3 regions of the Pseudarthrobacter sp. HLT1-3 genome follow, and region 2 is predicted to be linked to each of the others. Evidence: predicted binding sites of a transcription regulator. Region 2 holds the regulator's gene; each other region holds the start of a gene.
What was found. The regulator LexA, encoded in region 2, represses DNA repair genes until DNA is damaged. The targets are predictions, from matches to a motif close to TCGAACANNTGTTCGA.

Region 1 (7,537 bases), on a different contig from region 2:
CACCGGGCGCTGGCGGGTGCCGTCCGCGGCCTGGAACTCGAGTTCGAAGCGCTCGGGCAGGTTGAAGTCCAGCTGGATCGTGGACATCTGCCAGGTGCGGCCGAGGGCGTCCTTGGCCTGCACGGAGATCTTCGGGCCGTAGAACGCGGCGCCGCCCGGATCCGGGACCAGCTCCAGCCCGGAAGCCTCGGCCACTTCGGCCAGGGTGCGGGTGGCTTCGTCCCAGGTGGCGTCGTCGCCGACGAACTTGTCTTCGTTCTTGGTGGAGAGCTCGAGGTAGAAGTCGTCCAGACCGTAGTCCTTGAGCAGGCCCAGCACGAAGTTCAGCGTGGTGGTGAGCTCGTCCTTCATCTGCTCGCGGGTGCAGTAGATGTGGGCGTCGTCCTGGGTCATGCCGCGCACCCGGGTGAGGCCGTGCACGACGCCGGACTTCTCGTAGCGGTAGACGGAACCGAATTCGAACAGCCGCAGCGGCAGTTCCCGGTAGGACCGTCCGCGGGAACGGAAGATCAGGTTGTGCATGGGGCAGTTCATCGGCTTCAGGTAGTAGTCCTGGCCGGGCTTGCGCACGGTGCCGTCCTCGTTCAGTTCCGCGTCGATGTGCATCGGGGGGAACATGCCGTCGCGGTACCAGTCCAGGTGGCCGGAGACCTCGTAGAGGTGGCCCTTGGTGATGTGCGGCGTATAGACGAAGTCGTAGCCGGCATCGACGTGGCGCTGGCGGGAGTAGTCCTCCATGGCCTTGCGGATGATGCCGCCCTTAGGGTGGAACACCGGCAGGCCGGAGCCCAGCTCGTCCGGGAAGGAGAACAGGTCCAGTTCGGCGCCAAGTTTGCGGTGGTCGCGGCGTTCGGCCTCGGCAATGCGCTCCTGGTAGGCCTTCAGCGCGTCCTTGGTCGGCCAGGCGGTGCCGTAGATGCGCTGCAGCTGCTGGTTGTTCTGGTTGCCCAGCCAGTAGGCGGCCGAGGACCGGGTCAGCGCGAAGGCGTTGGAGATGAGCTTGGTGTTGGGCAGGTGCGGGCCGCGGCACAGGTCGCACCAGATGGTGTCCCCGCTCTTGCGGTCCACGTTGTCGTAGATCGTGATGTCGCCGGCGCCGACCTCGACGTTGACCCCTTCACCGGCGTCGGCCGCGTTGTTCTTTTTGCCCAGCAGTTCGAGCTTGTAGGGCTCGTTCTTCATGGCCTGGCGGGCCTCGTCCTCGGACACCACGCGGCGGATGAACTTCTGGTTCTGGTTGATGATCTTGAGCATCATCTTTTCCAGGGCCTTCAGGTCTTCCGGCGTGAACGGCTCCTCGACGTCGAAGTCGAAGTAAAAGCCGTCGGTGATATAGGGGCCGATGCCCAGCTTGGCGTCCGGGCGCAGCTGCTGCACGGCCTGGGCCATCACGTGGGCGGTGGAGTGGCGCAGCACGTCGAGGCCGTCCGGGGAATCGATGGTGACGGCCTCTACCGTGGCGTCCTCGGGCAGCGGCTGGTCCAGGTCCTTCAGCTCGCCGTTGACACGGGCCACAACGACGTCGCGGCGCTCGAAAAAGAGTTCCGCGCCGGTGGTCCCGGTAGCCACCTTGGTCTCTTCGCCATCGACGAGAAGGGTGATCTGCTGGGCATCTGACACGGGTGTCTCCTATTCAAAGTTTAAGGCTTCGTAGCTTGTGGCGTACGGGGACCACAGCCAGCCTCGTCCATGCTATCGGTTTCTGCAGAGGCCAACCAACGCGCCACTCAGCCGCCCAGCCCGGTGATGGCGAGGTTGCGGCTGATGCCCTCCAGCGGGCCGGGGGGCTCAGGTTCCCGGTATTCCGGGATCCCGGAGGCCGGGACCGGGAAGGGCAGGGTATCGGTGCGGCTCAGGTCCCAGGCCATGCTGGCGCTGATGCTGATCCCCCTGGGCCCCGTCCGCCGGGTGTTGCCCCGGATCAGCAGCAGCCGGGTCCCGAACAGCAGCGGACCGGCCAGCTCCTGGGCCTCATGGAAGAACACCGAGTCCACGCAGCCTGTGCCATCGTCGATACTGATAAAGACCACCCGGCGGCCTCCCCGCATCGGAGGGGTCTGGGTGGCGACGCGGACTCCGGCGACCAGCACTTCGGTGCCGTTGCGCAGGCCCAGCAGCTTGTCCGCGGTGGTGACCCCGAGCCGGTCCAGCAACGGCCGGTGGCTGGCCATCAGGTGGCCGCTGACATCCACGGCCATCAGGTCCAGCTCGGCCCGGACGGTGTCCACCAGGGTGGGGGCCGGGAGCACTGCCTTGAGGTTTTTCAGTTCGATGTCACCCAGCGGCAGCGAGAGCTGCCCTTCGATCACCTCGGGGCCTTTGCGCTGCGGCCGGCTTTGCAGGGTCTGCAGGTGCTGGACCAGGTCGGCGCGGTTGGCGGTCCCGCCGGAGGCCCGGTGCAGGGAGTCAAAGGCGCCCAGCTGGGCCAGCCGCTGGATGCTCGGTTTGCTCAGCCGGGACCTGGCCCGCAGGTCAGCGAGCGAGTCGTAGGGCTGTCCCGCCACGATCCGTTTCAGTTCGGTTCCGGAGAGCCCGTAAATGCCGTTCAGGCTCAGCCGGATGCCCAGCTTTCCGCGCTCCGGGCCGGTGTCCACGCGTTCCACCCGGTACTCGGCCCGGCTCCGGTTGATGTCCAGGGGCAGGATCGGGATCCCCAGCCGCCGGGCCTCGGACACCAGGAGCCGCTTGGGGTACATGCCCGGATCGTGTTCCCACAGCCCGGCGAGGAAGGCCTCCGGGTGGTGGGTCTTCAGCCAGGCCGACTGGTAGGTGGGCACGGCGAAGGCGGCGCCGTGGGCCTTGCAGAACCCGAAGCTGCCGAAGGCCTTGAGGGTCCCCCAGACCTTGTCCACCACTGCGGGGCTGTATCCCCTGGCCCGGGCCTCCTTCCGGAAGAACTCCTCCACCTTCCCTTCCAGCAGGTCGTTGCCGAGGGCGCGGCGGAATTCGTCGGCCCGCGCCAGCCCGCATCCGGTCATCACGTCGAACGTTTTCAGGATCTGCTCATGGAACACGGTGACGCCGTGCGTCTCCTGGAGGACGGGTTTGAGGTCGGGGTGCGGATAGACCTCGGGGGCGAAGCCGTGCCGGTGTTCCAGGAAGGGCCGGACCATATCCGATTTCATCGGCCCGGGCCGGAAGAGGGAGATGTCGATGATGAGGTCGTTGAACTCCCGGGGTGCAAGTTTGCCGATCAGCTCCCGCTGCCCGGGTGATTCGATCTGGAAGCAGCCCAGGGTGTGGGTGCTGCGGATCAGCTCATAGGTGGGCTCGTCGTCGAGCGGCACGGCGTTGAGGTCGATCCGGCCGTCCTCGGCGATGTAGTCCGGGCCGGTCCCGCCGGGTCCCACCGGGTGGGCCCCGGCGGCCATGACCTCGGCTTTGGAGGGATGCAGGCGGATCACTTCGCGGACGGCGAAGGCCATGGCGCTTTGCATTCGGACGCCGAGGACATCGAGTTTGAGCATGCCCATCGGGTCCATGTCGTGTTTGTCGAACTGGCTCATCGGCAGGCCCAGGCCGCTGGGCTGCACGGGGGTGCGGTCCAGCAGGGTGGCGTCGCCCAGGATCACCCCGCAGGGGTGCATGGAGATGTGGCGCGGCAGCCGGTCCAGCCGTTCGGTGAGGTCCACCAGCAGGTCCAGCTGCTGGTTTTCGCTGAAGTCCCGCTGCCCCACCCGTCCGGCGAATTCCTTCAGTTCGGGCTTCTCTTCGAGGGCTTCGCGGAAGTTCCGGGCCGAGAACCGCCACAACTGCTTGGCGATGTCCCCGATTTCGCCTTCCTCCATGCCCAGCGCCAGGCCGGCGTCGCGCACGGCACCGCGGGCGCGGTATCCGTTTTGCATGCTCATCAGCGTGACGCGCTCGGAGCCGAAGCGTTCGAAGATCTTCCGGTACACGTTGTGCCGTTCGGCGCTTTCGACGTCGATGTCGATGTCCGGCAACGTGGCGCGGTCCCGGGAGAGGAAGCGCTCGAAGATCAGGTCGTGCTGCAGCGGGTTCACCTGGCTGACGTCGATCAGGAAGTTGACCAGGCTGGAGGCCCCCGAACCGCGGGCCGCCGCCCGGACGCCCATGTCCAGGATCATCCGGGATACCTCGGCCACGGTGAGGAAGTACGCGGCGAAGCCCAGGCTGTCGATGATCCGCAGCTCGTGTTCCAGCCGCGAGCGCAGCTCCTCGGCGGGTTTGCCGGTGATCCCCGGGAACCTCCTGCTGATGCCCGCTTCGCAGCGCTGGGTGAGCTCCACGAGGGGGTCCCCGGCGATTCCGATCACCGAGGCTTCCGGGACCACGGGCTGCTTCCATCCCATGTCCGTCACGGGGTCCATCCGGCAACGGTCCGCGAGCGCCTCGGTCTGGGCCAGCAGGCTCTTGAGGTCTGCTGCGCCGTACCCGGCGGCGTGCATTATCTCCTTGCCCAGCTGCTGCATCTGCGCCGCGGATTTCAGCCAGGCCTGCCCGTTGGGCTGGAGCAGCGGCGCGGCCGAGAGTTCGGGCAGCGATTTGAGCGTGCGGGCGGAATCCAGCACGTCCGCGGTGGCCGCTCCGTCCTCGGCGACATACCGCACGGCGTTGCTCAGCACCGCGGGGACCCCGTGTTCTGCGGCGAGCTTGAGCATCCGCACCGCGTGGGCGGTGCTGAGCGGTTCGCCGGGCGGGCTGAGCTGGCTGACCACCTCGGCGGCGAGCGTGCCGGGCGGCATGGCATCGATCCAGCGTTTGAACAGGGTGCGGGGGCGCAGGTACCTTCTGCCCCCCATGGCACGTCCGACGTCGGAGTCCGGGCCGATCAGCACGGTGAGCACCGGCTTGAGGGTTTCCGGATGCAGGGTCCGGGAAGCCAGCTCGGCCCGGGTCACGGCGGCGGGCACCGCTCCCCCGGCTTTACCCGTGGTGCGGGCATGCGCATCGGAGATCAGCCGGCACAGCGCCCGGTACCCGGCGCCGTTGTTGTGACCGTGGGCCAGCACGACAACGCGTCCCCCGAGCTGGGTGCGGAGGTCGCCGTCGTCGTCGTCGTCGAAAACCGCAAGGTCAACGCCGACGATTGGGTCCAGTCCTGCCGCCATGCAGGCCTTCAGGTGCTTAATGGTCCCGTAGAGTCCGTCGCGGTCCGTGCAGGCGAGCGCCGTCGCCCCGTCCGCTGCTGAGGCGGCCGCCAGGTCATCCGGCCAGGAGACCCCGTAGTGGGCACTGAAGGCGGTGGAGACGTGGAGATGGGTGAAGCTCATGCTGATTCGGGTTTCCGGTGGGGAAGCAGGGCGTCATGGATCCGCAGCAGCCGCCAGCGTCCGCTGCCGGCATGCCGGGTGAGGTCAAGGGTGAGGGTTTCTGCGTCGGGGGCATCTGCCCGGCGCACCTGGACCCGCCAGATCTCATGGTCCACGAGTCCCGGTCCGCTTCCCAGGGGTGCGCGCTGTTCTTCCGCCCACCATTGGCGCCGCTCGTACCAGCGGTCCGGTTCGGCGCAGACGGTGTAGTGACGGCCCGCCCAGTCAAGGCTCAGGGGCTGGCCGGAGGGTGCGCAGACGACGTCCACTGACTCGCTGAACATGCCCATTGCGCCTCCCGGACCTCACCACCTGAAGTAAACGTTCGAATATATCTTCGAACAACTCCAGTCTACGACGGGGCCGGGGCAAAACCTAGATCGGGGGTGGACGGACGCAGACACAGGTAGCAGGATTGAGCCATGAGCTCCCATAACGCACTTCTCAAGCACGTAAGCATCGCCGCCGCGGACACGTCCCTGGTGGCGAAGTTCGATATAGACGGAAATATCCCCGGCCAGGGCGCCTATGTGGTCGGGCTCTTGGCCTCAACCCCGGATTATTCCCACCAGCGACGGATGGGAATCGAGTTCATGAACGGGGAGGCCGTGTCCTTCTACTGCTTCAGCCACGATGGCACGGAGGAGAACTTTGATCTCAAGGGCGTGGAGCACTCCGGCAACACCATCACCGGGCACTTTCCAATCAGCACCATCATGGGCCTGGCCAAGGGACACCTCATGACGGCGTTCAGCGACTGCGACGGCCGCGACTACCAGGCGAACGTGCCGGTCAAGGAAGCGCTCTAGGCCCCGGCCCTAGGAGCTGGCTTTGTAGACTCCCAGTTCGAGCGTGATGAACGCGTCGATCATCGCCCGGTAGGTCTTCTCGACGAGATCAACGTCGATATCCTTCTGCTCGGCCGTGGCGCGGACGTGTTCGATGACCCGCTCCACGCGACCGGGGGCCCGCACCTCGGCACTGTCCGCCTTCAAGGTTCCGGCGATCCGGATCAGGCGCTCGCGGCGGCCGATCAGCGACACGATCTGCTCATCCACCTCGTCAACGGCCACCCGCACGGCGGCGAGCTGGTCCCGGTCGGCCTTGGCAGCTTTTTCGTCTTGGTGATTTGTGGACATGTCCATGACAGTATCGAAAGATGCAGCCACGAGTCGATTTAATTTCGCTGGGAGTCCGAAGCGTTGACGCTTCCCGGAGTTTCTACGTGGATGGCCTGGGCTGGCCCGTCCACCGGGAAGTCCGCGGCGAAGTCCTGTTCATCCAGGCCAATCACGGCCTCCTCCTTACACTCTGGGACGCCGGGCAGATGCAGGCCGAAGCCGCCACCGATCCGCCTGCCGGCAGTCCGAGCATCACGCTGAGCCACAACCTGCGCAGCGCCGCGGAAGTCGACCGGGTGATGGCGGAAGCCAAGACGGCCGGAGCGGCCATCATCGCTGCACCGAAGACCCAGTCCTGGGGCGGCTACACCGGGTACTTCGCCGACCCTGACGGCTACCGCTGGGAGGTCGCCTTCAATCCCAGCTGGGCGGTCGACGGCGGCGGGAACGTGACGCTCTGAGAGCTCACCGGGATCCGGCCGTCGTGAAAGAGATCCTTGCCGATGACGGGCTGGCGACGTGGATCTCGGGCATCCGGTCACAACCGGCAGAGACTCCACCTTTGGACGTGGCGAAGCTGCGCGCCGCATGCGTGCGGCCGGCAGGGCCGAACCTGCCAATCGTGGTGGACGTTTCGGTGCCTGGCGACAGCCCGGTGGAAGCGCGTCTCTACCGCCCCAGCGCGCACCCGCTGCCTCTCATCCTCTACGTCCATGGCGGGGCCTTCATTTTTGGGGACCTCGATTCCCATGACCGGACGTGCCGCCGCCTGGCAGCGGAAGCCAACGCCGCCGTACTGTCGGCCCATTACCGGCGAGCGCCTGAGCATCCTGCGCCGGCGACAGCGCCGGCGGCCTGATCGCCCTGCTGGCGGCCCAGCGGCTGGTCGCGGAGGGCGTTGACCTCAGCGGGCTCCTGCTGGTCTGTCCCATTGCCGACCTCAGGCTGTCGCAGCCAAGCGTGCAGCAGAACGGGACAGGATGGGGACTCGATACAGAGGCCTTGGCGTGGTCGTTGCAGCAGTGGGTTCCCGACATGCGCGCTGAACAACTCGAGATGTGGAGCCCGCTGCATGCCAGGTTCAGCGGCCTGCCAACCACTCTCATAGCAACGGCGGAACACGATCCGCTTCGTGATGAGGGT
Region 2 (7,537 bases):
GCGTGCTGGCCGTGACATTGCCCAATCCCAGCAGCGCCGCGTTTTCGTTGGTGAGGGTCACACAGCGTTCGTTGACGTCCACGGCGTAGACCTGCGAGTGCGGTGCCCGCAGGGCCATGGTCAGCGCGATCGGACCCCAGCCGCAGCCGATATCCAGCAGCGTCCCCTGCGGTGCCGGGGCGGGAGCCTCCGCAAGCAGGACAGCCGTGCCCTTGTCGATCCCGTCGGGGCTGAAGATGCCCGAGGACGTCTGCAGGCGCCGGGTCTCACCGGCAAGCTCCACAGTCAGGGGCTTGCGGGTGAACGGCCCGGCCGGCTGGGGGCTGAAATAGTGTGCGGACTCCATAACTGGCCAGATTAGTTGTCCGTTGGTAGGTATGGGAAACCGGGGCGTCTGCCCCGCCTCCCGGCTTTCCCTGCCGAGCCGCGCGGCCGTGGCCCCGGCCGGAGGCAACCGCGCCGTCTGCTAGGCTTAAAAGCATGTTCTTGAACTTCAAGTAGCCGGCAGCGGGTTAACTCCCGTCCCCGCAGCGACGCAGGTAGTTACCTTCCGCTCAGTGCGCCACACCACGAGTGACCCCGGCACGGGACCCCGTAGGCGCCCGATCACCTTGGAGTTTGGCAGTGCTCGCTGGAGTCTGGCCGAGCGGACAGTTTCTTCCTCTTCCTGGTTCCACCACGCCAGTCCCTCCCTCATCTCACCGCTCCTTGCGGAGCCCGCCCGCCCCCGGCACCGTTGCCGCAGGCATTCCTGGAGGCCCGAATGACCAATAGTCGTCAGCCCAGCGCGAATACCGCCCCACCCAGCACCGATCCGCACTATTCTGAAACTGCCAAACCTCTAAAGGAGACCATGACCAGTCAGCCCAACCCCGGACCCGATTCAGCAGCCCAGGACATGAGTCCTGCGGAAATCCAGGCTGTCATCGACCGGATCCTCTCCAAGGACACCCCGGCCCGGAAAGCAGCCCCGGCTGCCGGTGAGGCCACGTCCGTGCTCGGCAAGGCGCAGGCGATCTCCCGGCTGGACGAGGAACACAGCAGCTACGACGGCGACCAGCAGGACCTCGAGGAACGGCACGCCCTCCGGCGTACCGCCGGGCTGTCCACCGAGCTCGAAGACGTCACCGAAGTCGAGTACCGGCAGTTGCGCCTCGAGCGTGTTGTGCTGGCCGGCCTCTGGACCGAAGGTACCCTCGCCGACGCCGAGAACTCGCTCCGCGAACTCGCCGCCCTCGCCGAGACCGCCGGCTCGGAGGTCCTCGACGGGATCGTCCAGCGCCGCCAGAAGCCCGATCCGGGCACGTTCCTCGGCTCCGGCAAGGCCCAGGAGCTCAAGGACATCGTGATGTCCACCGGTGCGGACACCGTCGTCGTCGACGCCGAACTGGCCCCCTCCCAGCGCCGCAGCCTCGAGGACATCGTCAAGGTCAAGGTGATCGACCGTACGGCCCTGATCCTGGACATCTTTGCCCAGCACGCCAAGAGCCGTGAAGGCAAGGCCCAGGTGGAGCTGGCCCAGCTCGAATACCTGCTCCCGCGCCTGCGCGGCTGGGGTGACTCGATGTCCCGGCAGGCCGGCGGCCAGGTCGGCGGTGCCGGTGCCGGCATGGGCTCGCGTGGTCCCGGTGAAACCAAGATCGAGCTGGACCGCCGCCGGATCCGCACCCGGATGGCAAAGCTGCGCCGCGAAATCGCCGCGATGAAGCCGGCCCGGGAGACAAAACGGGCCAACCGCCGTCGTAATGCCGTGCCCTCCGTCGCCATCGCCGGGTACACCAACGCCGGCAAGTCCTCGCTGCTGAACCGGCTGACCGACGCCGGTGTCCTGGTCGAGAACGCCCTGTTCGCCACCCTGGACCCGACCGTCCGCAAAGCCGAAACCGCGGACGGGCTGGGCTACACCCTCGCCGACACGGTGGGTTTTGTCCGTTCGCTGCCCACCCAGCTCGTGGAGGCTTTCCGCTCCACCCTGGAAGAGGTAGCCGACGCGGACCTGATCCTGCACGTCGTGGACGTCTCGCACCCGGATCCGGAGGGCCAGATCGCCGCCGTACGCCAGGTGTTCAGCGAGGTCGACGCACGCAAGGTGCCGGAAATCATCGTTCTGAACAAGGCCGACGCCGCGGACCCCTTCGTGATCGAACGCCTCAAGCAGCGTGAACCGCGCCACGTGGTGGTCTCGGCCCGCACCGGCGAAGGCATTCCGGAACTGCTCAAGGCGATCAGCGAGGGCATCCCGCGGCCGAGTGTGAAACTGGAACTGTTGATCCCCTACAACCGCGGGGACCTGCTCAGCAAGTTGCACGAAACCGACGCCGAGATCCTTAGCCTCGACCACGAGGAAGCGGGCACCCGTGCCGTCGTGATGGTGCGCGAAGGATTCGCCGCTGAACTGGACTCGTTCATCAGCAATGACTGACGCAGCGGGGACCGGGGCGCACACCGGCGGCCCGGCAGGGCAGGACACGACAGGGGAGGACACGACAGGGGAGGACACGGCAGCCGCTGCACCCGCAGGCTCCGACCCGGCAGCGGCCGAAGGCGCAGGGACCGGCGCCGCGGGATCTGATGACGCGGGGACAGAGCCCGCCCCCAGACGGTCAGCGAAGAAAGGCCGTCCGGCCGGCGAGGAGTTCGTTATTGAACTGCTCGACCGCGCCGTGTCCGGCATGGGCGGCCAGAGCCGCGACGGCCAGCACGAAATGGCCCGGCAGGTGGCGCACGCGATCGACAGCGGCGACCACCTGCTGGTCCAGGCCGGCACCGGAACCGGCAAGTCCCTCGCCTACCTGATCCCGCTGATCGCCCATTCACTCGTCAGCGACAAGCCCACCCTGGTCTCCACCGCCACCCTGGCCCTGCAGACCCAGATCGTCGGCCGGGACCTGCCCCGGCTGCTGAAGACCATCACCCCGGCGCTGGACCGGCCGGTCAAGGTCGCCCTCGTCAAGGGCCGCTCCAACTACGTGTGCCGCCACAAGCTCGACGGGGGCTTCCCCTCCGAAGAACCCTCCGAAGGCCAGCTCTTCTCACTCGGCGAGGACACCTCCGTGCCGCATTTCGCCGCGGCCATGGGCGGCCCGTCCTCGCAGCTCGGCAAGGAAGTCGTCCGGCTGCGCGAATGGGCCGAGGACACCCGGACGGGTGACCGGGACGAGCTCCTGCCCGGGGTCACGGACCGTGCCTGGCGGCAGGTCTCGGTCACCTCGATGGAGTGCCTGGGCGCGCAGAAGTGCCCGCTGGCGGCCGAATGCTTCAGCGAACTGGCCCGGGCGAACGCCGCTGACGCCGACGTCGTTGTCACCAACCACGCGATGCTGGCCGTCAGCGCCTTCGAGGGCCTCGCGGTGCTGCCGGACTACGACGTTGTGGTGGTCGATGAGGCCCATGAACTGCAGGACCGGGTGACCGGTGCCGTGTCGGGCCAGCTCTCCGTGGCGATGGTGCACGCCGCCGCGTCCGGGGCCCGGAAAAACACCGGCATCACCGTGGACGCCCTGAACAACGCCGCGTCCCACCTCGAACTTGCCGTTGAGGGGGTCCCCAGCGGACTCATGCCCAACGGCCTCAACACCGAACAACTGGACTGCGTGGACCAGTTGCGGGACGCCTGCCGCGCCGCGCTCTCGGACTCCAAGGGGGACAGCGCCAATACTGCCGACGGCGGCCGCCAGCTCGCCCGCTCCCGCCTCATGGTGATCCTGGAACTCTGCGAACGGCTGCTCGCCGCCCGCGAGAACCGCGAGGTGGTCTGGTTTTCCCGCACGAGCACGTTTGACCCGCAGCAGGGCTACGCCCAGCCCGACGAGACGGCGCCGGCCCTGATCAACATCGCCCCGCTCAGCGTCGCCGGCCGGCTCCGCGAGGGACTGTTCGCGGACCACACCGTCATCCTGACCTCGGCAACCCTGGCGATCGGGTCCGCTTTCGAACCGGCCGCGGGCGGCCTTGGCCTGGTCGGGCCGGGTGCACCCAGCTGGACGGGCGTCGACGTCGGCTCGCCCTTCGAATACCCGAAACAGGGCATCCTGTATGTTGCCAAGCACCTGCCCAAGCCCGGCCGCGGTGCGTCCCCGGAAGCCCTCGACGAGCTTGAGAAGCTGATCCGGGCCTCCGGCGGGGGAGCCCTGTGCCTGTTCTCCTCCCGGCGCGCGGCCGAGGAAGCCGCCGAGGCCATGCGGCCCCGGCTGGACATGAGCATCCTCTGCCAGGGGGATTCGACCATGACGGCGCTCGTGAAGCAGTTCGCCGACGAACCGGACACCTGCCTGTTCGGCACCATGTCCCTGTGGCAGGGTGTCGACGTGCCCGGGGACTCCTGCCGCCTCGTGGTGATCGACCGGATTCCCTTCCCGCGGCCCGACGATCCCCTCATGACCGCGCGGTCCCGCGCGGTGGCCCAGGCCGGCGGCAACGGCTTTATGAGCGTTTCCGCGACCCACGCCGCCATCCGCCTGGCGCAGGGCGCCGGCCGCCTGATCCGCACGACGACGGACCGGGGAGTGGTGGCGGTGCTGGACTCGCGGCTTTCCACCGAACGCTACGGGGGTTTCCTCCGCGCCGCACTGCCGCCGTTCTGGCCGACCACCGACCCGGCAGTTGCGGTCGCGGCGCTGGAGCGGCTTGCCAAGGAATCAGGGCAGCCGGCCGCCTAGCCACGGCCGGGACCAACGCGAAGGGCCCCGTCCGATGCCGGCGGGGCCCAGTTCCGGCTACGGACGCGCAGGTCCGTGCTGGCTAGAGGGAGCGCAGTACCGAGACGACCTTGCCCATGATGACGGCGTGATCGCCGAGGATGGGCTCGTACTGGGTGTTCTGCGGCAGCAGCCAGGTGTGGCCGTCGCGCTGGCGGAACGTCTTGACGGTTGCCTCGTCGTCCAGCAGGGCAGCCACAATGTCACCGTTGAGGGCGTCGCCCTGCCGGCGGACCACCACCCAGTCGCCGTCACAGATGGCGGCATCGATCATCGAATCACCCGCGACCTTGAGCATAAAGAGCTCGCCGTGGCCCACGAGCTGGCGCGGCAGCGGCATAACGTCCTCGACCACCTGGTCGGCCAGGATCGGACCGCCGGCGGCGATGCGGCCCACCAGCGGCACCATGGCCGTGTCGGTGGCACTGGCCAGCTCGGAAACCGACAAGCCGCCGACAGTGCGCAGCCCGCTGGACTTCTCGATCCCGGAAACCTTGGACGTGCCCTCATCGAGGGTCAGCGGCATCAGCACTTCCATGGCGCGGGGACGCTTCGGGTCCCGGCGCAGGTAACCGAGCTTCTCCAGCTGCGAGAGCTGGTGGGTGACGCTGGAAAGGCTGGCGAGACCGACCGTGTCGCCGATCTCGCGCATGGACGGCGGGTAGCCATTGTCCGTTACCGAGCGCTGGATGGTCTCCAGGATCTTCTTCTGCCGGACGGTGAGGCTCTTGGGTGGCCGGGCTGCCTGCGGGCTCCGCTGGGTGGCCCTGCCGCCTGTGGCTTGTGCTGCCATGTTCGCCAACGCCTTTCCGTTCCGCCCGGCCGCCGTGGCTGCGGTTGCCGGGAACTTCCGGCCTGAGATGAAATGTCAGACCCTGCTGATCAACTGCAGAAGTGGTTGTTCTTTGACTCAAACGTAGGCCAGCCACACGGCTTTTTCAAACATTTGTTCTAGCGAGTCTCGACAATGTTCGTCAATAAGTGCTAAAACAGAGCAGGTGATGTTCGAATATGTGTTCTATTTGAACACCAGTCGGACTCAGCACAACGTTCGGTTCTTTGTTCGAAGGTTAGGCCGGTTGGCGGCGCGTATGTGGAGTACGCCGGGCGGCACAGTATGGTCCAGGAGGGCTCAGTTCATGTCAGCATCAAGCGCATTTCACGACACTTTCGGCCGCGACGCGTTCGGCAACTACGGCCGACCCGACGGCGGTGTATCGGATCACCAGCAGCGTTCCCTGGCCCAGCGCCCCTTCGCCGGCGCTCAGGGCTCCGACGGCCGGCCCAGCTTGGCCGGCCGCGGCGCGCGGGCCAAGCAGGCGCCGCTGCGTCTGACCCGGCGGGGACGCATTGTCTTCATTGGAGTGCCGCTGATCCTGCTGGCCGCGCTCATCCTGTCCCTCAGCGGCTTCCTCAACGCCCCGGCCAAGGCCGCGGAGTCAGCCGCCGATCTCTCCCTGACGCCAACCGTGTCCGTGACGGTTCAGCCCGGCGAGTCACTTTGGGCCATCGCAGAGGCCGTCGCGCCGGAGCGGGATCCGCGCGATGTCGTCGCGGATATCGTCCAGCTGAACAACCTGGACGCTGCCCGGGTCGTGCCGGGCCAGGCGCTCTTCATTCCGTCCAACTAGCCCCGGGAATCCGTCACAGTTTCAGCGCCTGCAGCGATCTCACTTAAACTAGTGAAGTGACTGACCAGTTAGAGCGCCTGAACCGACTTCCCCTCCGGACGAATCTGCGGGGCTTGACGCCGTATGGCGCCCCGCAGCTGGACGTCCCCATTTTGCTCAACGTGAATGAGAACACCCATGGTGTTCCGGCCGACGTCCGTGCCGCCATTACCGAAGCAGTCACGATTGCCGCAGTCGGCCTGAACCGCTATCCCGACCGGGAGTTCACGGAACTCCGCACGGCCCTGGCCGAATACCTCGGGCACGGACTGGGCGCGGACAACATCTGGGCCGCGAACGGCTCCAATGAAGTTCTCCAGCAGATCCTCCAGGCATTCGGCGGACCGGGCCGCACCGTCATGGGCTTCCCACCCACATACTCGATGTACCCGCTGCTCGCGGCGGGCACGGACACCGGGTACCTCGCCGGGACCCGCACCGCGGACTACGGGCTGAGCGCCGCGTCTGCCGCCCGCCAGGTCCGCGAGGCCGGGCCGAACATCGTTTTCCTTTGCTCCCCGAACAACCCCACCGGCACCGGGCTTGGCCTGGACGTCGTGGAGGCTGTCTACGAGGCCGGCGAAGCCAGCCAGACGATCGTGATCGTCGACGAGGCCTACCACGAGTTCGCCCACGACGGCACGCCCAGCGCCCTTTCCCTCCTGCCCGGCCGGGAACGCCTTATCGTCTCGCGCACCATGAGCAAGGCCTTCGCCCTCGCCGGCGCCCGGGTGGGCTACATGGCCGCAGCGCCCGAAGTGACCGACGCCCTGCGCCTGGTCCGGCTCCCGTACCACCTCTCCGCCATCACCCAGGCGACAGCCCTGGCCGCCCTGCACCACCGGGTCGCGCTGATGGCCGACGTCGAGGACATCAAACGCCAGCGCGACAGGATCGTCGCCGAACTCCAGCGGATGGGCCTCAAGCCGGCGGCTTCCGACTCCAACTACGTCTTCTTCGGCGGTCTGGACAATCCGCACGAGGTCTGGCAGGGCCTGCTCGACGCCGGCGTGCTGATCCGGGATGTCGGCATTCCGGGGCACCTGCGCGTCACCGCCGGGACTGAGACGGAAACCACAGCCTTCCTCGAAGCCCTCGAGCGGATCCTGGCCGGCCGCGCCGTACAGCCCGCCTAGACTTAACCCCAGGACATCCACCCTGCCTGCACGG
Region 3 (7,537 bases), on a different contig from region 2:
CCAGTCGAAGCTGAAGGGCGGTTCAAGCCTGAAGGCCCGGCTCCAGCGTTGGCGGGAGCCGGGCCTTCGACGGCCGAACGTGAAGCGGTGCGGCTGTTAGTTCATGCAGTCAGCGCAGTACGAGTGGCCGGCCTTCTCGCGGGCGAGCTGCGAGCGGTGCCGGACAAGGAAGCACGAGTAGCAGGTGAACTCGTCTTCCTTCTGCGGAATGACGGTGACCGTCAGTTCTTCGCCGGAGAGGTCGGCGCCCGGCAGTTCGACGCCTTCTGAGGTGTCCGCCTCGTCGAGCTCACGGGTTACGCTGCGGGCGTCCGGCGCGTTCGCGGAGCGCAGGGCCTCCAGCGAGGCGTTGCGTGATTCCGCAACGTCGGATCGGACTTCGTCATAGTCGGTTGCCACCTGGTTAATTCTCGATTCCGTTGTTCTGGGTTTCCCGGAATTGAACCGTACAGCATCCGTCCGTTAATTTACTGGGTGTAGGGCACGCGAGCGGAGTGACAATCACGACACCGACACGGAAGGCGCCAGTTCCCGGCGCCGTCCCCGGACCTGTATCTGTTCGATGATCTTCGTCCGGATTTCACGTGCCGTTCATGACGCGGTCCTAGGCTGGTGCTTCAGGCACCGTCCGCCCGAAGGGATCCAAGATGGCCGATATCGCTGTAGTACTCGGAAGGCTCACGCCGGACGAATTTGATGGCCTCCGGGCGCTCGGCCCGGCAGGACATCTGCCCAGGCAGCTGACCGACGCCCTCGACCGCGCTGCGGGCGGTCCGGGTGCCGGACGCGGCTACTACGTTCCCACCGGCAGTGTCAGCGCCACCGGTGGACCCCACTTTGTGTTGCGCAGTGACGTCTCCGGCTGGCTTTTTGGGTCTGCTTCCCAGGTGCCGCAGGCACACGGGGACGTACACGGGGACGTCTAGGCATCCGGATCGGAATCCGTCGGCGTTTCGAAGCCGGCGGGCCGCCGGAGCAGGCCCTGATTGTTACGCCGGGAAGGCGACCCGGATCGCGATCGGATCCATCGGCTGCCCGGCGGCATACTGGCCATCGAAGAGTTCGGACCCTTCCGGGGAAATGACCACGTCGACGTGGTCCCAGACCAGGGACCCGTCGGCGTTGCGGGGCTTCGTCGGGCTGAGGAACCCGACGGCGGTACGGTCCTGCCTGCCGCCGTCGCCCGTGCTGATCGAGAGCACTCCGCTTCCGCTCGTGAACGTGATCCAGGGGTCCAGCAGCCGGACCAACAGCATGCCGTGGTGGCCGGCGAGCCGGACGTCCCCTCGGAATCGCAGAACTCCGGTGCCGCGCGCGACGTCGTAGTTGGACGCGTCGGGGCGGAAACAGAACAAGGATGGTTCGGCCACTGTAGCGCCGCCGGTCGCTGACACTGAACCGTCCGGCAGGCTGGTGATGTAGTCGATAAAGCTGCGCTTGATGCCCCAGCTCAGGCCCAGCGGAGGCAGCGGATCGGGTGAAGCGGACGCTGGGTTCACGTAGGTTCTCCTGTGGCTGAAAGGCGGGTCTCCTCCGAGCCTAGCGGCGGATTGCCTGCCGGTTGAACTCACACCCTAAAGACGTGACATCCGGCGTAGTTCTCTGAGGGCGTAGGGCGCCCCGGGCTACGCCTAAGGGGCCGGTGGTTGACTTAGATAAGTACCAGTTCAGGAGGTGCGCTGTGGCCACTGCAATCAGCCGGGTCCCGGACCCCGAGGCTTCCGAGGGCCCCCTCGATTCCTATTCCGCAACGGTGATCCGCGTTGCCGCGGCCGTGACACCGCACGTGGCCGCGCTCGAGGTGACCGGCACCGGCCGGAACGGCCGATTCCGCACGGGCGCCGGTTCCGCCGTCCTGTTCACTTCGGACGGGTACCTGCTCACCAACGCCCATGTGGTCGGCGCAGCCCGGAGCGGCAGTGCAGTGTATGCCGACGGGACCCGGACGGCCGTGGAAGTTATCGGCTCGGACCCGCTTTCGGATCTGGCGGTTGTACGCGGCAAGGCCCCGACGGCGACGCCGGCGGAACTTGGTGATGCGGAGTCGCTCAGGGTTGGTCAGTTGGTGATTGCGGTCGGGAACCCCCTGGGGCTCTCAGGCTCCGTGACCGCCGGCGTGGTCAGCGGACTGGGCCGTTCCATTCCCGTCTGGTCCGGAAGAAACCGCCGCATCATCGAGGACGTTATCCAGACAGACGCGGCGCTGAACCCGGGCAGCTCCGGTGGCGCACTTGCGGACGCACGGGGCAGGATCGTTGGCATCAACACCGCGGTTGCGGGCGCAGGACTCGGCCTGGCGGTTCCCGTCAACGCCACGTCCCGGCGGATCATCGCCGCACTGCTCAAGGACGGCCGCGTCCGGCGGGCCTATCTGGGGCTGGTCAACACCCCCATCCAGCTGCAGCCCAGCTCCGTGGTCCGGACCGGACACCGCGAAGGGCTCCTGGTGGTGGAGGTACTCGGCGACTCGCCCGCCGAGCGGTCCGGACTTCGGGCCGGCGACGTGCTTCTGCGGGTGGGCGAAAAGGCCGTGTCCAATGCCGAGAGTCTCCAAAAGCTGCTGTTTGCCGAGGCAATTGGCGTTCCGTTGGAGTTGGCGGTGCTGCGTGACGGAACCGAGATCCGGGTGCTCACTGTTCCTGAAGAGATGAATGAACGGTGACGGCGGCGCTGCCGTCAAAATCGTGGCGGGGACGCTGCAGTGACCTGTGCATTCGTCCGCACGGTGTGACGCGGAATTCCAGCCTAGAGGAAAGGCATTACTCGATGCCGTGCGTCCGCCTTGGGTAGGTGCTACCTGAGCCGCGGGGCAGGTACGCACTTTACTTCCGGGCAATACTTGTTGGCGCTTCCGGACGTACCCGACTTTCCGCTCGGTAAAGGAGCGGGTAGCTCCATTGCTTGTTGCCTCCTGTTTTGCGTGTCACGGTTTCCTTAGAAAGTCGGTTGGAAGTGGGTCTCAGTACGTTTCCCTATTCTTTCCGGCTCTCCGAAAAGCAGTTTAGGTATTCGGTGGGGAAATCGGAGATCAACGTGGAAAATTTGGGTGGCCCTGCGTCGGGAATTTCGGTCCGGCTGTTCGGAACGTTCGAGGTCCGACGGAATGGCGAAGTGCTTACGGCGGCGGACATGGGCGGCCGCAAGCCTCGGCACATTCTGGAAATTCTCTTGCTGAACCTGGGAACCCCCGTGTCCAAAACGCGCCTCGTGGAGATCCTTTGGGGACCCCATGCCAGCGACGGCGCCATCGCCACGCTGGAGAGCTACGTCAGCGGCATTCGAAGGGCGATCCAGCCCGGCAACACCAAACAGGGTCCGCTGCGCACCGCGAACAGCGGCTACGTCATGGACCCGCAACTCGTGGACCTGGACCTCTCAGCCTTCCGCCGGCTGGTCCGTACCGCCCGGCAGTCCCCGCCGGCCGAGGCGCATCGCCTTTCCCTGCAGGCTTTGGAGCTGGCGGCTGAGCCTCTGCTGGGCTTTGAGCTCGTGGCCGATTGGGCAGAGGAAGTGCGGGCTCAGCATGCTGCCGAGAAAGTCGCCGCCCAAATTCTGGCGGCCGAAACCGCGGCCTTTCTCGACAAGCCCGAGTTGGCGATATCGCTGGCGCGGACCGCCGTCCAGACCGAGCCGCTGAACGAACGAGCGTGGACGATTCTGGTCGCCGGCTACGAGCAGGCCAGCCTTCCGGTCGAGGGGCTGGCCGCGTATGAGCGATGCCGCCGTTTGTTCGACCGCGATCTGGGCTGCGCCCCGGGTCCGGCCCTGCAGGCCGCCCACCTCAGGCTGCTCCGGCAGCGCGCCGAGGGCAATACCGAGCTCTCGGAGGTCCTGGCGGCGCTGCTTTACCTTGGCGAACGGCTGCATGGCCCCAAATGCACGGAGCTGGCCGCGGAGGAGTCCCGGCGCCTGCAGGAGAACGCCGGCCGGGTCCTCGACTCGTTCCTGCAGCAGGCGCTGGCCGCTGTCTGACGCCGGGAAGGACCACCACCTGCTCTGCGCGGGCCTGCCCCTCGGCAGTCATGCCGCTTTTACGACCGGGAGCTCGGCCCAGTGCGTTGTGTAGCGGGGGGAGAGCATGTCGCGCTTCATGCTCCAGTCCGGCCCGCCCCGGATCCCAGCATGGCCCAGACCGATCGAACCCCGGCCGTACCTCCGGCTGACATCCTCCAGCAGCGAGCCGATGCCCCGTTCCTCGTGCGGATTCTCGAAGATCGCCAATGGTGCCTGGTTGCCGGTCGGGCGCAGGTCGGTGACCATGATCCCGGCGCGGACGTACTTGACGCCGTCGTCGATCCGGGGGAGCAGGGCGTACGCCGCCCTCGCCAGCAGGACCGGGTCAGCGGTAGGCATCGGCAACGTAACGCACACCGACGGATATGAGCTGGCCTGCGGGTTGAAGTACGACGTGGCAGCGAACGCCGTCAGCACCTTCGCCTGCAGCCCGTGCCTGGCCAGGCGGGCACTGGCCTGCTGGGCGTAGACGCCGAGCACCTGGCGAAGCCCTGCGCCGCTGGTGATCGGGGTGGCGAAGGAGCGGCTGAAGATCAGCTGGTCGCGGCCTATCCGTTCCTCTTCGAGGGGTATGCACGGGGTTCCCTGGAGTTCCAGGACGGTCCGCATCAGCACCACCGAGAAGCGGTCCCTGATCCTGACCGGGTCGGCCCGCGCGAGGTCCAGGATGGAATGAATTCCCTGCCCGTTCAGCCGCTTGGTCAGCCGCGCCGCGACACCCCAGAGTTCAACCACGGACAGTCCGGCCATGAGCTTCTCCCGCTGGCTGGCCGGAACGGCATCCCAGTGGCAGACGCCGTCGAACGAGGGATTGTGTTTCGCCCACTTGTTGGCCAGTTTCGCCAGCGTCTTGGTCTCTGCGATGCCAACGCAGACGGGGACGCCGACGTTCCGCTTCACGGCCGTCTTCATGGTGTGGCCCAGTTGCCGCAGCTCCGCCGGGGTGCCGCTGACCCCGAGGAAGGCTTCGTCGATGCTGTAGACCTCCAGCCACGCCGAGTAGCGGCCGAGGAGTTCCATCACCCGGGCGCTGATGTCCCCATACAGCTCGTAGTTGCTGGAGCGGGCGACGAGCCCCCATTCCTTCGCCCGGGGTGCGAGCTTGAACCAGGGCTCGCCGAGAGCGATTCCGAGTGCCCTTGCCTCGGGGGAGCGGGTGACCGCGCAGCCGTCGTTGTTGGAGAGCACCACCAGCGGACGGCCTTCCAGGGAGGGGTCGAAGGCGCGTTCGGCGTTGGCGTAGAAGCAGTTCACGTCAACGAGGGCGACGGTGCCCCGGTGAGACAGGGCCTTGGACCTAGACATGGTGCAGGCAGCGGGTCGCGACGCCCCAGATGACCAGATCCGACAGGGCGGGGACCCTGATGTCCGGGTAGCGGGGATTGTCAGCCTGCAGCACAACGCCCGATGCCGTCAGGCGCAGCCGCTTGACCGTGAGTTCGCCGTCCAGGACTGCCACCACCACGGAGCCGTCGCGGGGCTCGAGGGCCCGGTTGACGATCAGCTCGTCGCCGTCGCTGATCCCGGCGCCCTCCATGGAGTCGCCGGACACCCTGACGACATAGGTGCTCGTGATGTCCTTGATGAGGTGTTCGTTGAGGTCGATGCGCCCGTCAAAGTAGTCCTGGGCCGGGGAGGGGTAGCCTGCGGCGACCGGCACCGGCGAGATCAGAACCGACAGCAGAGAAGTGCCCGCGTCTATCACGCGGGGCCCGATGATTACGCCCACCACACACCTTTATTCGAATATATGTTCGACAGATTCAGTGTAGCTCCGGGCACTGACAACCGGTACTCTCCAGCAGGTTGCACCCAGGACGCGCGCGGTGTCTCAGTTTCAACAGACGCCTAGAGCACGGCACCGTTTCCGTGGAGGACTGGCTTCTGCAGGTACCAATTTGACTGCGGGAACCACATCAATACCGCCCCGGCCATGATGGGAATGTACGCCCCGAGGGGCGACAGTGCCGGAGATGAGATGACGGAAACTGTGAAGCAGGCGGCCACTACTGTTAGGGCAGCCCGGGCTATCCGCGAGCGGTACAGCATCAGGATCGGCACGCCCATGACGATTACCGTGTAGGTGGCCAGGACGGCCAGTGTGCCGGTCCCGAACCAGCCGGAGTCTCTGATCTCAGCCGACATGAAGAGGGATGGGATCAGAGAGCCCAGCCCCGTCCACGCGCCGGGAGGAGCCAGCACAGCACACTGATAGTGATCGCGAGGGGCACGTCCCGGCCACCCAGCCGCAACTGCTTCATCGCCCGGCACCGCCACTCCAACACGTCCCCATGCCGTCCATCCAACCACGATCTGGGGTCCGTCGACCTCGACGGCTGGGATAAGGCGTTTGGGGCTTTGACCGACCGAGAAGTGCCGTTCCAAGCGCGCAGCCAGAAGGGCGGCCCCACGACCCTGTCACTTTCGGAGAGAGCTGTTTGTTCAAAAGCTACTCCGCAAGTTACCGATACCCGAAAATCCGAGGAGCCGGCAACCGACGGGCTCTTCGTGGGCACCCGAGGCCGCCATGAGACACCCTCTGGGCATTTGTCCGGGTGTCGGTCAACTGTGACAATTGGGTCATGAAATCGCTTCCCATCCACTGGCAGCGGCTCGTGGACTCGGAGGGTCAGAGGTGCGCGCGCTGCGCGGCCACCCAGCGCGAGGTCGAGCATGCGGTAGCGAAGCTCAAGGAAGTGCTCGTTCCGCTGAACACATCACCGCAGCTCGAGGTCGCGGAGGTTGAAAAGGCGACGTTTCAAGCGAGCCCGCCGGAGTCCAACCGCATCTGGATCGCCGGCAGGCCAATGGAGGACTGGCTCGGCGCGACGGTGGGAAGCAGCCCCTGTTGTGCCGTGTGCGGTGATGCCGACTGCCGTACCGTCGAGGTCCGCGGTACGACGTTCGAGGCGATTCCCGAGGAGCTGATCCTTCAGGCGGCACTTGTTGCGGCATCGGAGCTGCTCGGTGCGACGGCGGATCCGTCGGCCTGACCAGTTGCGAACGGTCCAAGCGTCAAAGGCCCTGACGCCTTCGCTGTCACCGGCGGTCCCCTCTGCCTGTTCTCAAACGGGTCTGGAACGCGGCCCCCGGCCTGCTGCTTGGCCACGGAAGTGCTGATGGGCGCAGAAACGGGACTGCATCATCAGGCGGCCTCATAAGGGGTGCGGAAGAGGGTGACTCCCCACCCCGGGTTGTGCAACACGATTCCACTCTCCCGCCGCGCGATCTGAAGCGGAGCCTGAAGGTACCGTTCCATCCGCGCCTGTTCCTGGTCCCACGGGAAGTTGCACGTGCCCAGAACCCTTTCCAGCGTCCCCGGATCCGGCGTGATCGTTTCGCCGACAATGCTGACCCTGACAGCGTATGACGCACACGGGATCCGCACTGTCATCAAGGGGCGGCCGCCAACGATGCCGAATCTAATGGCGTAGTCGCCGGAGCTCAATCCCGGACCACGGGGCACAGAGGCCGGCAGCATGGACCCTGATGTGAAGTACTGGCACTCCAGCATCCCGTTGGC

Region 1: the regulator LexA is predicted to act here: its motif matches at 5,599-5,614, upstream of AC50X9_RS19200 (DUF6504 family protein).
Region 3: the regulator LexA is predicted to act here: its motif matches at 5,757-5,772, upstream of AC50X9_RS07670 (LexA family protein).

Annotation. Positions count from the first base shown of each region.
Region 1 is NZ_JBWZCJ010000030.1:12,688-20,224, forward strand. Features, by position in the region: gene thrS (threonine--tRNA ligase) at 1-1,620, opposite strand, end outside; gene AC50X9_RS19195 (DNA polymerase III subunit alpha) at 1,728-5,234, opposite strand; gene AC50X9_RS19200 (DUF6504 family protein) at 5,231-5,563, opposite strand; gene AC50X9_RS19205 (hypothetical protein) at 5,696-6,082, shown strand; gene AC50X9_RS19210 (chorismate mutase) at 6,092-6,418, opposite strand; gene AC50X9_RS19215 (VOC family protein) at 6,433-6,855, shown strand; partial or broken gene AC50X9_RS19220 (alpha/beta hydrolase) at 7,050-7,537, shown strand, end outside.
Region 2 is NZ_JBWZCJ010000017.1:52,707-60,243, forward strand. Features, by position in the region: gene AC50X9_RS14860 (class I SAM-dependent methyltransferase) at 1-346, opposite strand, end outside; gene hflX (GTPase HflX) at 854-2,422, shown strand; gene AC50X9_RS14870 (ATP-dependent DNA helicase) at 2,415-4,658, shown strand; gene lexA (transcriptional repressor LexA) at 4,741-5,490, opposite strand; gene AC50X9_RS14880 (LysM peptidoglycan-binding domain-containing protein) at 5,987-6,328, shown strand; gene AC50X9_RS14885 (histidinol-phosphate transaminase) at 6,385-7,503, shown strand.
Region 3 is NZ_JBWZCJ010000006.1:169,114-176,650, reverse strand. Features, by position in the region: gene AC50X9_RS07705 (glycoside hydrolase family 15 protein) at 1-14, shown strand, start outside; gene AC50X9_RS07700 (DUF4193 domain-containing protein) at 97-399, opposite strand; gene AC50X9_RS07695 (hypothetical protein) at 648-926, shown strand; gene AC50X9_RS07690 (HtaA domain-containing protein) at 990-1,499, opposite strand; gene AC50X9_RS07685 (S1C family serine protease) at 1,682-2,662, shown strand; gene AC50X9_RS07680 (AfsR/SARP family transcriptional regulator) at 3,130-3,972, shown strand; gene AC50X9_RS07675 (Y-family DNA polymerase) at 4,021-5,319, opposite strand; gene AC50X9_RS07670 (LexA family protein) at 5,312-5,743, opposite strand; gene AC50X9_RS07665 (hypothetical protein) at 5,863-6,159, opposite strand; gene AC50X9_RS07660 (DUF2703 domain-containing protein) at 6,597-7,007, shown strand; gene AC50X9_RS07655 (hypothetical protein) at 7,494-7,537, shown strand, end outside.